One region of the Bacillus sp. T3 genome, then DNA from elsewhere that is predicted to be linked to it. Evidence: riboswitches for the same ligand, from Rfam matches in the RefSeq annotation. Region 1 holds a riboswitch; each other region holds the start of a gene.
The links. A riboswitch is a leader RNA that binds a small molecule or an ion and turns the genes downstream of it on or off. The one in region 1 is predicted to bind S-adenosylmethionine.

Region 1 (3,160 bases):
TAAACTCGACAAGCTCCTCACTTGTACGATTCCCAAGCTTACTATTATTATTTCGATTGGCATTGGCATTCCCTAATTTTGTTCTGCCCATGACTCACAACCCCTTTATTTATTTTCTCAAAGGTAGTATGAGACAGTTCCATCACCATTATTCCTATTAGTCCAACTCTTGGTTCAAAACAAATTTAAAAATGCTTAAATGGCTAGACGTTCTGAAAAATCCAGTTTCGTAATATCGCCATATACTTCATAGCATTGAAGCTCTGGTGCAGCTTGTGTGATCGTTTCAAGTTCATTTGCTGAACCAGACACAAGTAAAAGGGATGGTCGTAAGAAACCAACGATTTCGATTGTTGATGGCCAGGATAATTCCTTCAAGCCCTTGCCGAAAAGAACCCAGTTAGGTTGTTCTATTTTCGTTTCCTCCACAAGACTATTATTTGTGATGTTAGCATTAGAAGGATTCACTATATGGATAATGTCCTCTACTATCGCGCTTGCAGTTGGGTACATCCCCGCACCAGGTCCTTGGATACAAATGTTGCCGACGATATCAGCCTCAATTGAAATGGCATTTTGCACACCCTCTATCTGATATAAAGGATGGGTTGAGCTTACAAGGACTGGTTTCACAGAACAGCTAACGCCATTTGTGCTTTTTTCAATCGAAGCTACATGCTTAAAGCGTAGACCTAGTGCTGAAAATAGACCAATTTTTTCGGACGAAATTTCAGTAATCCCTGATCGCGTGACATCCGACCAATTGGGCTGCTCCCCAAAAATGACTTGACTTAAAATCATCGCTTTAAAGAATGCATCGATTCCTTCAATATCATTTTTGGGATCCAATTCTGCATAGCCTTGCTCTTGCGCAATGATTAATGCAGCGGAGAAGGAAAGGTTTTCCTCTCTCATTTTTGTTAAGATAAAATTCGATGTCCCGTTTAGTATACCTTCCACTTTTGTTATTCCATTAACATTTAACAGCGTATTCAGGGTCTGAATAACAGGAATCCCGCCTGCCACAGTCGCTTCGAATCCAATCGATACATGGTATTCATCTGCTAATGCCTTCAGCTGTTCCCCGTGATGAGCAAACATTTCTTTGTTAGCTGTAATGATATGACAGCCCTTTTTAATGGCTGATTGCAAATAAGTATACGCCAGATCTCTTCCCACAATCGCATCAATTACAACATCAAGCTTTGGTAGTTGAAGAATCTCATCAAAATCAGTTGTTAACAGAACATCCTGATCTGGTAATGAATGCTTTTCGATATTTTTTACTAATACGGCAATGATTTTCACCTCTTTACCCAATAGAGCCTTAAAGCGACTTTGATGCATCTCAATTGTTTGATAAACGCCTTTTCCAACTGTTCCATATCCTAAAAGTGCAATATTTATCGTTGCCATCTTCTCCATCTCCCTAATAGAAAATTTCATTTCGATTTATGTAGTGTCCAGGTTTATTTAATGTCGTAACAACAAAAAACCCTCTTCATAAGAAGAGGGTTTTTTCCTCCTCTTATCTTTCAGACAGCACACTGTCTGCAGGATTTAGCACCTTTTCAAGCAATGCTTGATGGTTGCCGGACTTCATAGGGCCTGTTCCCTCCGTCACTCATGATAAGAGATTATTTAATTTTTCATTTTATTAAAAATAATTAGCTTACTCTACATATTAGTTAGATTTTCGAAATATGTCAACTAAAATCCACTTTTACTTTGCAGCTTTAGTCATCGCTTGCTCAAAAATGCCAACGATATCTTCTGCATGTTCAATTCCAACCGAAATTCGGACAACCTCAAATGTAATTCCTAATGCGTCACGTGCCTCAGCAGGTAAAGCACGATGCGAGGTAATGACTGGATGGGAAACAGATGTCTCTACACCAGCCAAGGTTGGCGCAATTTTAATCCAGGAAAGATTTTTAAAGAATTCATTTACATTAACTGTGTTAGCAAGCTTGATTGTGACAATCGCACCATATCCGCTCTCGCCGTGTTCAAACGGATAATAAACCTTCTCTACAAGTTTATTGTTTTGAAGGGCAAGGGCTAGCTCTCGCGCGTTTTTGGACTGCTTTTCCATTCTTATTGCTAATGTTTTTAAACCACGCGTTGTTAGCCATGCTTCAATCGGACTTACGTTTGTGCCAAGGTTTACAACCTTTGCGGTTGCCTTTGCTAGCAAGTCCTTTTCACCTACTAGTACTCCAGCTGTCACATCGCTATGACCACCAATGTACTTCGTCGCACTATGAACAACTAAATCTACCCCTTTTCCATATGGCTGGCAATGATAAGGAGTGGCAAATGTATTGTCCACAAGAGTGGTGAGTTTATGCTTCTTTGCAATTCGGACAAACTCCTCGATATCTTGTACTCGAAGGAGCGGATTTGTAATGGATTCTGTGTATAATAATTTTGTATTTGATTTGATTTCTTTCTCAACCTGGGCAAGGTCTGTGAAGGATACGAACGTGACTTCAATCCCGAATTGGTTTAGTTCCCCTTGCAGGAGCTGAAAGCTACCCCCATACAAATCTTCTGCAGCCACAATATGATCTCCACTTTTCACCACAGCTAGTACCCCTGCTAAAATAGCTGAAAGTCCAGATGAAGTTGCGACACCAGCGGGAGCACCTTCAAGAGCTGCTACTGCTTCTGCTAATTCATCTGTATTCGGATTTCCAACACGTGAATACAAATAGTTTCCTTGTCCTTGATAATAGCCCTCTAATTCATCAAGATCAGAAAAAGTAAAAGCTGTCGTTTGATAAATTGGGGTTACTTTACTTTTGATTGGCATTTTGCTTTTTTTAACACCATGTAGTACTTCCGTTTCAAACCTGGACAAAACCGTTCACCTTCTTTTAAGAATAGAAAAACTTATCTGAAAATACATGATGACTATAACAATATCCGTTTGTTTCGTCAATCTCCTATCGGGGAAATCAGTTTTTGTAAGCGAATTCAAATAGATATTTTTATTTCAGCAATCGTTCTGGCCTATTTTTCAGGAGAAACTAATTCACCTTTATAGAAAACCTTCTTCTTACCGGTTAGACCAAGTTCTCGGTAGAATTTCTTCAGTTCTCTTTCCTCTCTATCGGTTACAATAGCCACTACAGTTCCGCTTGCTCCAAAGCGTCCA
Region 2 (3,160 bases), 2.2 Mb from region 1:
AACAATCATCCCGTCTTTAACAATAACAGCCCCTACGAGTGGATTTGGATTCGTTTTCCCTCTTGCCGTGGCGGCAAGCTCTAAGGCAATATTCATAAAATATTGGTCTGTTTTCATTTTAATAGCTCCTTAACTAGGTATTCGCGTTTGTTCTGGGATGTGCCCAGATTTTAAGATTTTCGTTTCTAAGTACTTTTCATTGTGTTCACTAATTCCACCCCAAAGCGGCATGTGAGAATTAGTTGAAAGACCTTTTTCTTTAAGTGCGTGAAGCTTTTTCGGGTTGTTTGTAATAAGGACAACTGGTTTTGATCGCATGGCTCGTAATATGAACAATGGCTCATCGTAAGCCCTTAAATCATCTTCAAAACCTAATGCGTGATTGGCATCAACCGTATCCATTCCCTGTTCCTGCAATAAATACGCTAATGATTTTGAAAAGAGGCCAATTCCTCTTCCTTCATGATTAGCCAAGTAAAACAATGCGCCGTGTCCATTCTCAACAATCATTTTCAGTGATTGCTGAAGCTGATATCCACAGTCACAGCGTTTGCTGCCAAAAATATCACCCGTATGACAAATGCTATGAAACCTAACGAACGATTGCTCACTGTGTTCAAAATCTCCATAAACTAAAATGGATGATTGCTGTAAATCAGCCAAACGGGCAGTGGAAAGTGAATCGAGAATCTGTTCTTTATCTATGTATTCCTCTTTTAATTTTAACCAAGAGTACCATTTAAATGTAACAACATTATCACCTAATTGCACGGGTAATTTGACTGGACCGACGAGACAAATTGCTGGTTTATTATCTATATTAATCATGGTCATCTTTTCTTTTAAAATATCTTTTACTTCTATTGAAAGCATATTTTCAATCCCCATTCTTCACTACGCTATTTTTACTATAATTATGTAACTGAGCATAAAATAGTAAACAATACGCGTCAAGTAATAAAGCTTCCTAAATTAATTGAGAATATTTATTGATTTCCCAGAATATTTTTATAAACTAATTGACATTATTACTATATATATAGTAAAGTTTAAAAAAATAAAATATTTTTATTTCTTATCCAGAGAGGTTGAGGGTATGGCCCGATGAAACCTCAGCAACCATCAATGATTTATCATTGAAAAGGTGCTAAGTCCAGCAAGTTGTAAAAACTTGAAAGATAAGGAGAATGGCTAAATGTCCCAACTACACTTAAGTCTTCTTCTTAGAAAGAAGACTTTTTTATTTTTACTTGAAAAGGAGTGGCGGCTTTGTACAAAATTGATACTGTGCTAGCGCAAATTGGAAATCGTAGTGAACAAACAACAGGAACAGTAAATCCACCGGTCTATTTTTCTACTGCATATCGACATGAAGGAATTGGACAATCAACCGGATTTGATTACACAAGAACTGGGAATCCAACTAGAAAAATTTTGGAGCAGGCGATAGCAGAGCTAGAAGCTGGCGACCAAGGATATGCCTGTAGTTCGGGCATGGCCGCCATCCTTACCATATTATCGATTTTCCAATCAGGGGACGAATGGATTGTATCCAAAGATTTATATGGTGGAACTTACCGACTCCTTGAACAAGGCTTTAAAAAGTGGGGCTTAACGAGCCATTATGTGAATACAACAAACCCTGAGGAGATTACGAAATACATATCTCCAAGAACGAAAGCAATCTTTATTGAAACACCAACGAATCCGTTAATGGAGCAAACCGATATAGGCGCAGTTGCGAAAATCGCCAATGAAAACAATATTTTACTAATCGTTGACAATACCTTCTATACACCGCTCCTGCAAAAACCAATTACACTTGGAGCCGATATCGTCATTCATAGCGCTACAAAATATTTAGGTGGTCATAATGACGTTCTTGCCGGTCTAATCGTCGCAAAGGGCAAAGAACTTTGTGATAAACTTGCCCTCTTTCATAATGCCGCTGGTGCTGTATTAAGCCCGTTTGATTCTTGGCTGTTGATTCGAGGCATGAAGACATTATCACTTCGGATGGAACGACACGAAAAAAATGCAAAAAGAGTCGTGGAGTTCTTATCCGCACACGAAGATGTAATCGATGTCCTTTACCCTGGTAAAGGTGGAATGGTTTCGTTCCGTATTAAAGATGCAGCCTGGGTAAATCCCTTCCTACAAAACATGAAGCTGATTTCATTTGCAGAAAGCTTAGGAGGCGTTGAAAGCTTTATTACCTACCCTACGACACAAACACATGCCGACATCCCTGAACACATTCGTGAGGAAACGGGTGTCTGTAATCGGCTTTTACGCTTTTCAGTTGGCCTAGAGGATTCAGAAGACATCATTAATGATTTACAACACGCGCTTACACACGCTAAAAAGGAGGTTGCGGTATAATGGAGACAAACTACACATTTGAAACAAGACTGCTTCACAATCGCCATAAAATTGATCCGAACACTGGGGCAGTGAGTGTGCCCATTCAGCATGCATCAACCTTCCATCAGTTTGATGTCGATCAGTTTGGAAAATATGATTATGCAAGAAGTTTAAACCCTACTCGGGAAGCTTTGGAGGATGTGATTGCCGAATTAGAAGGTGGTATAAAAGGATTCGCCTTTGCATCTGGGATGGCAGCTATTTCAACTGCCTTTCTCCTTCTCTCACAGAATGATCACGTAGTCATTACTGAGGATGTTTATGGTGGTACCTTCCGTATGGTAACCGAGGTTTTATCTAGACTTGGCATTCAACATACATTTGTTGATATGACTGACCTCGAAAAAGTTGAAAAAGCCATTCAACCTAATACAAAATTATTCTATGTTGAAACGCCTTCAAATCCATTATTAAAGGTAACGGATATACAAGCGATTAGTGATCTAGCAAAGAAATGCGGCGCTCTTACATTCGTCGATAATACCTTTCTAACACCTGCCAGCCAAAAACCACTTGAACTTGGGGCTGATGTTGTCCTTCATAGTGCCACTAAATTTTTGTCAGGTCACAGTGACGTTGTTGCTGGACTAGCTGTCGTCAAGGATGAAGAATTAGCAAAAAGATTAGGCTTTTTACAAAACTCATTTGGGGCTGTACTTGGCGTACAGGATGCTTGGCTTGTACTTAGAGGGTTAAAAACCTTACATGTGCGACTACAACACTCCGTCAAGGCTGC
Region 3 (3,160 bases), 1.1 Mb from region 1:
TCCTTTTATATGAATCATCCGATCACCCTCTTTTAATTCTTCCTAGCAGATGCTGTTTTGTTGGACTTCTAGTATTTCATTATGTTTTGAATGTTCTTAACCATTCATTCATAATTTGGCATGTTTATATGTTTTTTCTTTAATGTACCTTCATCCTGAATTCCAACAGTTAACAAATGCTATTTTAATAAAATTTAGAAAGAATTCGAACCTAATAAAAATGCCTATCTGCAAAATGAGCAGAAAGGCATAGTGAGTTTCTATTTCCCTTCTCTCATCTTCCAAAGTCGTATGACTTTGTGTGAATTGGCACCTTTTCACATTGCTAAGCAATATGACGGTTGCCTGGGCTTCATAGGGCACATCCCTCCACCTCTCTTGATAAGAGCAACTATTCTATTATTCAATCAATTATATGTTCTGAATTCCTTACTATTAAAGTGATTCTATCACGCATAAATTATTTCTGTCAATTAGAATATTTATTTTAAAATAATGGATATTTTTACCTAAGTTATTTGACAGCACTCGTTAAGCCAGTTGCTACTTCGATTGCTTGGTCAAGGTCTTCGATTAAATCTTCGACATTTTCAATTCCAATTGAAAGACGAATTAAATCTTCTGGAACACCTGCGGCTGCTAAGCCCTCTTCATCTAATTGCTGATGGGTTGTACTGGCTGGGTGAATGACTAAGCTTTTAGCATCGCCAACATTGGCAACATGTGTCCAAAGCTTTAATTCATTAATAAATTTCGCCCCTGCCTCACGTCCACCTTCAATTCCAAATACAACGACAGATCCAGGTCCTTTTGGTAAATATTTATCAGCAAGAGCTTTGTCCGGATGATCCTCATTTCCTGGGTATAAAATCCATTTTACGGCAGGATGTGCTTGTAAATATTTTATGATTTCCTTCGTGTTAGCAATATGTTCCTTCATTCTTACGTGCAATGTCTCTAACCCCAATGTAAGCTGGAATGCATTTTGTGGCGAGATTGCAGGTCCCATATCCCTCAACAGCTGAACACGAGCCTTAACGATAAAGGCTGCTGCCCCAAGCGCTTCACTATACACGAGATCATGGTAGCTTGGGTCTGGGGTAACGAACCCAGGAAACTTGCCCGTACCCCAATCGAATTTACCTCCATCCACTATGACTCCACCTAATGTCGTACCGTTTCCACCCAACCACTTTGTTGCAGAATGGATGACAATATCTGCCCCATATTCAATTGGCTTTAACAAGTACGGTGTGGCAAATGTATTATCGACGATTAACGGTACTCCTGCCTCATGCGCAATATCTGCAACCTTTTCGATATCTAAAATACGTAGGCTTGGATTGCCGATTGTTTCAGCAAACACTGCTTTCGTTTTATCCGTAATGGCCGCTCTAAAATTTTCTGGATCCTCTGCATTTACAAACTTCACATTAATTCCATAACGTGGTAGCGTCATCGCAAATAAATTATAAGTTCCCCCATAAAGAGTTGACGCGGCAACAATTTCATCCCCTGCCTGAGCGACATTCAAAATGGCTAATGTAATCGCCGACATTCCGCTTGCGACTGCGAGTGCTCCGATACCACCCTCTAGTAAAGCCACTCTCTCTTCAAATACCGTAACAGTTGGGTTATGTATTCTTGTGTAAATATAACCTGGTTCTTTTAGGGCAAATAAATTCGCAGCATGCTCAGTGTTTTCAAATTGATAGGCATTGCTCATATAAATCGGAACAGCACGCGCCCCAGTTACAGGATCTGGTGCTAAGCCACCATGAACACTTAAGGTTTCAAATCGATAATTTTTTTGTTTTTCACTCATTCTTTCTCTCTCCCTTATGTAATGATAGTAAACATCAAAAAACCCACTTCTAATAAGAAGAGGGTTCGCTAACTTTATCATCTCTTCTTATCTATCAGAGTTGTCTTACTCTGCTGGAATTAGCACCGTGTTCTGAACCGGTTGCTGGGTGTCGTCGGGCCAGTCCCTACACCTCTCTTGATAAGAAATTCTATTTACTTTTAAACCTTATCATAGCGATTCTTTTTAAGTCAATAAATATTATTTAACTTTTCTGAATCTATTGTTATATACATATCCTTGGTTGTTAAATAGAAAACAGTTTCTAACAATAGTGCTGTCCGTAGTGAACCTGAAACAGTGAGTAGCTTTTGTGCCTGTGCTTCTCGTAATTTTATTTTTCCGGATAATAATTCAGTTGCAGTATCATAACTGGTTGCAATTGAAACGATATCACACTCATCTGACACTGATTCTTGAACAGCATTTCTAGCAAGACCATTTTGCACGATGAAATAACTCTTTCCTTTTTCGGTATCAATACATACCTGTATAGGATTATTTTTAACTAAATCGTGAAGATGAAGCTTATGATTAAACGTTTCGACAAAAGACTCCACTAGGCAACCCAAGGAACTCACCCCACCTTATCCCTTTAGATGATCTTTTTGATTGTGTCGTACAAATATGGAACAGACTGAAATGCGTATATTTTTTGTTGCACTCTACCTTGTTTGAATATTAATAAGCATGGTACACTTTCAATTTTTAATTGTTCAGCTAGCGCTCGGGAAAAATTCACATTGACTTTAACCATCTCGACTTCTGGTATAAGCTCCTCAATGACCGTAAGCATTTTTTGAGCCACTGCACATGTACCACACATTGGAGTATACAAATAGAGGACTCCTTCAAATTCTTGATGGAGGATTGTATTGGCTTGTTCAACTGACAACTCATTCATTTCTTGCGATTCATCCTCTTTCTAAAAATTCAGTAAATATATCTATGTTTGCTTGGACTAGAACAGTCGCTAAATGGTGTACAGGTGCGGTAGCGACCTCACGATATGATTTATCGATATAAAGATGCTCCGCTTCTGGAAACTCGCGTTTAAATTGCTTCCGAAGTTTTTCTCCAGCCTCATCAGCATCGACTAAAATATAGACTTCTTTATCTAAGACAGAATCAATTAATTCTTCTAAACGGTTAATCCCTATCGTACCGTTGGTGCAAATAATTTCAATTGGCTCCCGAATAATGCCTTTAACTTTCTTCTTATCTGAAGTGCCTTCAACAATGATTACTTTATCGCTGAGCTCTCTCATATTTATCACCTGAAAACGAAGTTGTATT
Region 4 (3,160 bases), 1.3 Mb from region 1:
GGTTCTTTTTCACGAGATAAGTTTATGCATTTTGCATAGCAGCCACCTTCAATATTGAAGACGCCGTTATTTGACCAGCCGTGCTCATCGTCGCCAATTAATTTGCGATTAGCGTCTGCTGATAATGTTGTTTTTCCAGTTCCAGGAGAGACCAAAGAATAAAGCAACGTCACCCTCTGCGCCTACGTTTGCAGAGCAGTGCATTGGCATAATCCCGTTTTCAGGAAGCAGATAGTTCATAACAGAGAATATAGATTTTTTAATTTCCCCTGCATATTCTGTTCCACCAATGAGGACCGTTCTCTGTTCAAAAGAAATAATGATGAAGGTTTCAGTTGCAGTTCCGTCAACTGCTGGATCTGCCTTGAAATTTGGAGCACAAATAACAGAGAAAGCATCATTATGCTCTTCTAATTCACCATCATTTGGACGAATGAACAATTGGTGAGAAAACAGGTTGTGCCAAGCGTATTCGTTGATAACTTGAATTGGTAAGCGGTATTTTTTATCTGCACCTGCAAAGCCACGGAAAACAAATACTTCTTCTTTTTGCTGCAAGTAGTTGATAACCTTATTGTAAAGATTTGAAAATGCTTCTTCAGAGATTGGTTGGTTTACAGAACCCCATTCTATTTTATCTTTAGAAGAACTTTCTTCTACAATATACTTGTCTTTTGGAGAACGACCTGTATATTTCCCTGTTGTTGCACGAACAGCTCCAGTAGAGGAGATAATTCCTTCTTTGCGTTCTAAAACCTTTTCAACTAATTGCGGTACAGAAAGCTGATTACGAATATTGCTACCCTTTAACAATACATTTAGTTCATTAGAGATACTGACAGAGTTCATCTGATAAATACCATCCTTTATCAAATATTTTTGAGTGTTGTGAATAGTATAACACATTTAACTAATTAATCTATACTAATATCCACTTTTTTAAAAAAATATCTAAATTATTATGGTTTCCTCCTTAAATATGGTTGTTAATTAAATTAATTTGTTAATTAGGATATTCTATTTTAGTAAATAAGGAACTAATAATGAGGTAGATTTAAATCGATAATTGTCGAAAAATGGTTACACAATCGTGAACAATTGAAAAAGCTATTGACACAATTTGAACGGTTACGGTATTATTCTACCTTGAACGGATACTCTCTTATCCCGAGCTGGTGGAGGGACAGGCCCAATGAAACCCAGCAACCTGCTATGTTAAAAATCTATCAAGACATTAGTCTAATGATTTTTCATAGCAAAGGTGCTAACCTGACGCAAGGTATAACCTTGAACGATAAGAGTGAAAGGCGCAATTGTTAACTCAAACCTTTCCTCATTTAATAGGAAAGGTTTTTATTTTGCACCTTTTGAAGTGACGCGTGTCGTTTTTATTCTGTTATCAGGATAAAAACCCCATGTTTATTTCATACTACTTAGGGAATGAGTACCGTATCAAATTGAGGTTACAAATAGGACAGTTACATATTCTTGATTAACCTCGCTTTATTTCTATATAAAAGGAGGAACTCAGATGTCAACAAAACGTCGTTTGTTTACTTCTGAATCGGTAACAGAAGGTCATCCGGATAAGATTTGTGACCAAATTTCTGATGCGATTTTAGATGCGATTTTAGCAAAGGATGCAAATGCTCGCGTTGCTGCTGAAACTTCAGTTACAACTGGTCTTGTACTAGTAGCAGGTGAAATCACAACTTCTACTTATGTCGACATCCCTAAACTTGTTCGTAAAACAATCAAAAACATTGGTTATACACGGGCAAAGTATGGCTTTGATTCAGAAACTTGTGCAGTACTAACTTCAATTGATGAGCAGTCAGCTGATATTGCTATGGGTGTTAACCAAGCACTTGAAGCAAGAGAGGGTAACATGACCGATGATGAAATTGAAGCGATCGGTGCAGGTGACCAAGGTTTAATGTTCGGATTTGCTTGTAATGAAACGAAAGAGCTTATGCCCCTTCCGATTTCGTTAGCGCACAAGCTTGCTCGTCGTCTAACAGAGGTTCGTAAAGAGGATATTCTTCCGTACCTTCGTCCAGATGGTAAAACGCAGGTTACTGTTGAGTATGATGAAAATGACAAGCCAGTGCGGATTGACACAATCGTTATTTCAACTCAACATCACCCAGAAGCTACACTAGAGCAAATTCAACGAAACATTAAAGAACATGTAATTAATCCAGTGGTTCCTACAGAACTAATTGATGAAAATACAAAATACTTCATTAACCCAACAGGCCGCTTCGTAATTGGTGGACCACAAGGCGATGCTGGTTTAACAGGTCGTAAGATTATTGTTGATACTTATGGCGGTTATGCACGTCATGGTGGTGGCGCGTTCTCAGGAAAAGATCCTACAAAGGTTGACCGTTCTGCTGCTTATGCTGCACGCTATGTTGCCAAAAACATCGTTGCAGCGGGTCTTGCTGAAAAAGTTGAAGTTCAGTTTGCGTATGCGATTGGGGTTGCACAACCAGTATCGATTGCGGTGGATACGTTTGGAACTGGCAAGGTAAGCGAGGATGTATTAGTTGACCTTGTTCGCAAAAACTTCGATCTTCGTCCAGCTGGTATTATCAAAATGCTTGACCTTCGTCGTCCTATCTATAAGCAAACAGCTGCTTATGGTCATTTTGGAAGAACTGATATCGATCTTCCTTGGGAACGTACAGATAAAGCAGAAACATTGAAGGCGCAAGCTACTAATTAATATGAACAAAGTAGGAGTTACACTAGGATGTAACTCCTGTTTTTTATTTGATTCCGATATGGTAGTATAGAAGGTATGAATTCAGCAAGAGTCGATTCATAATCAAATTAATGAGGGTTCTTTTATTAAAATAAGGCTTGTTATAGCACATTTTCATGTTTGCACACAATGTTGATTGGAGCGGAAGGTACTCGACTCCTGCGGGAGCAGCGGGACAGGTGAGACCCCGCAGGCGTAAAACGCCGAGGAGGCTCACCGCCCGCCCCGCGCGGCGCTGAGTACCTGGAGCGGAAATCAACATTCTAATTAACACAGCTGTTTATTTAAATAAAGAACTTCTTAAATGAACGGAGAAGGTGAACGTACATAATGTGTGGCTTTATTGGTTGTGTACATGAGAAAACACAAGAATATCGTGATGAACAAAAA

Region 2: it holds a riboswitch for S-adenosylmethionine, as region 1 does, so the genes downstream of both, RGF10_RS10040 (methionine biosynthesis PLP-dependent protein) here and RGF10_RS22230 (homoserine dehydrogenase) in region 1, are expected to answer to the same signal.
Region 3: it holds a riboswitch for S-adenosylmethionine, as region 1 does, so the genes downstream of both, RGF10_RS04300 (O-acetylhomoserine aminocarboxypropyltransferase/cysteine synthase family protein) here and RGF10_RS22230 (homoserine dehydrogenase) in region 1, are expected to answer to the same signal.
Region 4: it holds a riboswitch for S-adenosylmethionine, as region 1 does, so the genes downstream of both, metK (methionine adenosyltransferase) here and RGF10_RS22230 (homoserine dehydrogenase) in region 1, are expected to answer to the same signal.

The regions. Positions count from the first base shown of each region.
Region 1 covers NZ_CP137761.1:4,330,215-4,333,374, forward strand. The annotation lists gene RGF10_RS22225 (hypothetical protein) at 1-91, opposite strand, end outside; gene RGF10_RS22230 (homoserine dehydrogenase) at 196-1,416, opposite strand; SAM riboswitch class I at 1,526-1,636, opposite strand; gene RGF10_RS22235 (trans-sulfuration enzyme family protein) at 1,724-2,863, opposite strand; gene RGF10_RS22240 (DEAD/DEAH box helicase) at 3,016-3,160, opposite strand, start outside.
Region 2 covers NZ_CP137761.1:1,927,825-1,930,984, reverse strand. The annotation lists gene ribD (bifunctional diaminohydroxyphosphoribosylaminopyrimidine deaminase/5-amino-6-(5-phosphoribosylamino)uracil reductase RibD) at 1-117, opposite strand, end outside; gene RGF10_RS10045 (GTP cyclohydrolase II) at 130-873, opposite strand; SAM riboswitch class I at 1,073-1,185, shown strand; gene RGF10_RS10040 (methionine biosynthesis PLP-dependent protein) at 1,270-2,382, shown strand; gene metC (cystathionine beta-lyase) at 2,382-3,160, shown strand, end outside.
Region 3 covers NZ_CP137761.1:852,793-855,952, reverse strand. The annotation lists gene RGF10_RS04305 (methionine ABC transporter ATP-binding protein) at 1-18, opposite strand, end outside; SAM riboswitch class I at 272-388, opposite strand; gene RGF10_RS04300 (O-acetylhomoserine aminocarboxypropyltransferase/cysteine synthase family protein) at 515-1,825, opposite strand; SAM riboswitch class I at 1,910-2,012, opposite strand; gene RGF10_RS04295 (hypothetical protein) at 2,056-2,436, opposite strand; gene RGF10_RS04290 (thioredoxin family protein) at 2,460-2,768, opposite strand; gene RGF10_RS04285 (toprim domain-containing protein) at 2,779-3,132, opposite strand.
Region 4 covers NZ_CP137761.1:1,044,422-1,047,581, forward strand. The annotation lists partial or broken gene pckA (phosphoenolpyruvate carboxykinase (ATP)) at 1-849, opposite strand, end outside; SAM riboswitch class I at 1,160-1,301, shown strand; gene metK (methionine adenosyltransferase) at 1,532-2,731, shown strand; gene asnB (asparagine synthase (glutamine-hydrolyzing)) at 3,101-3,160, shown strand, end outside.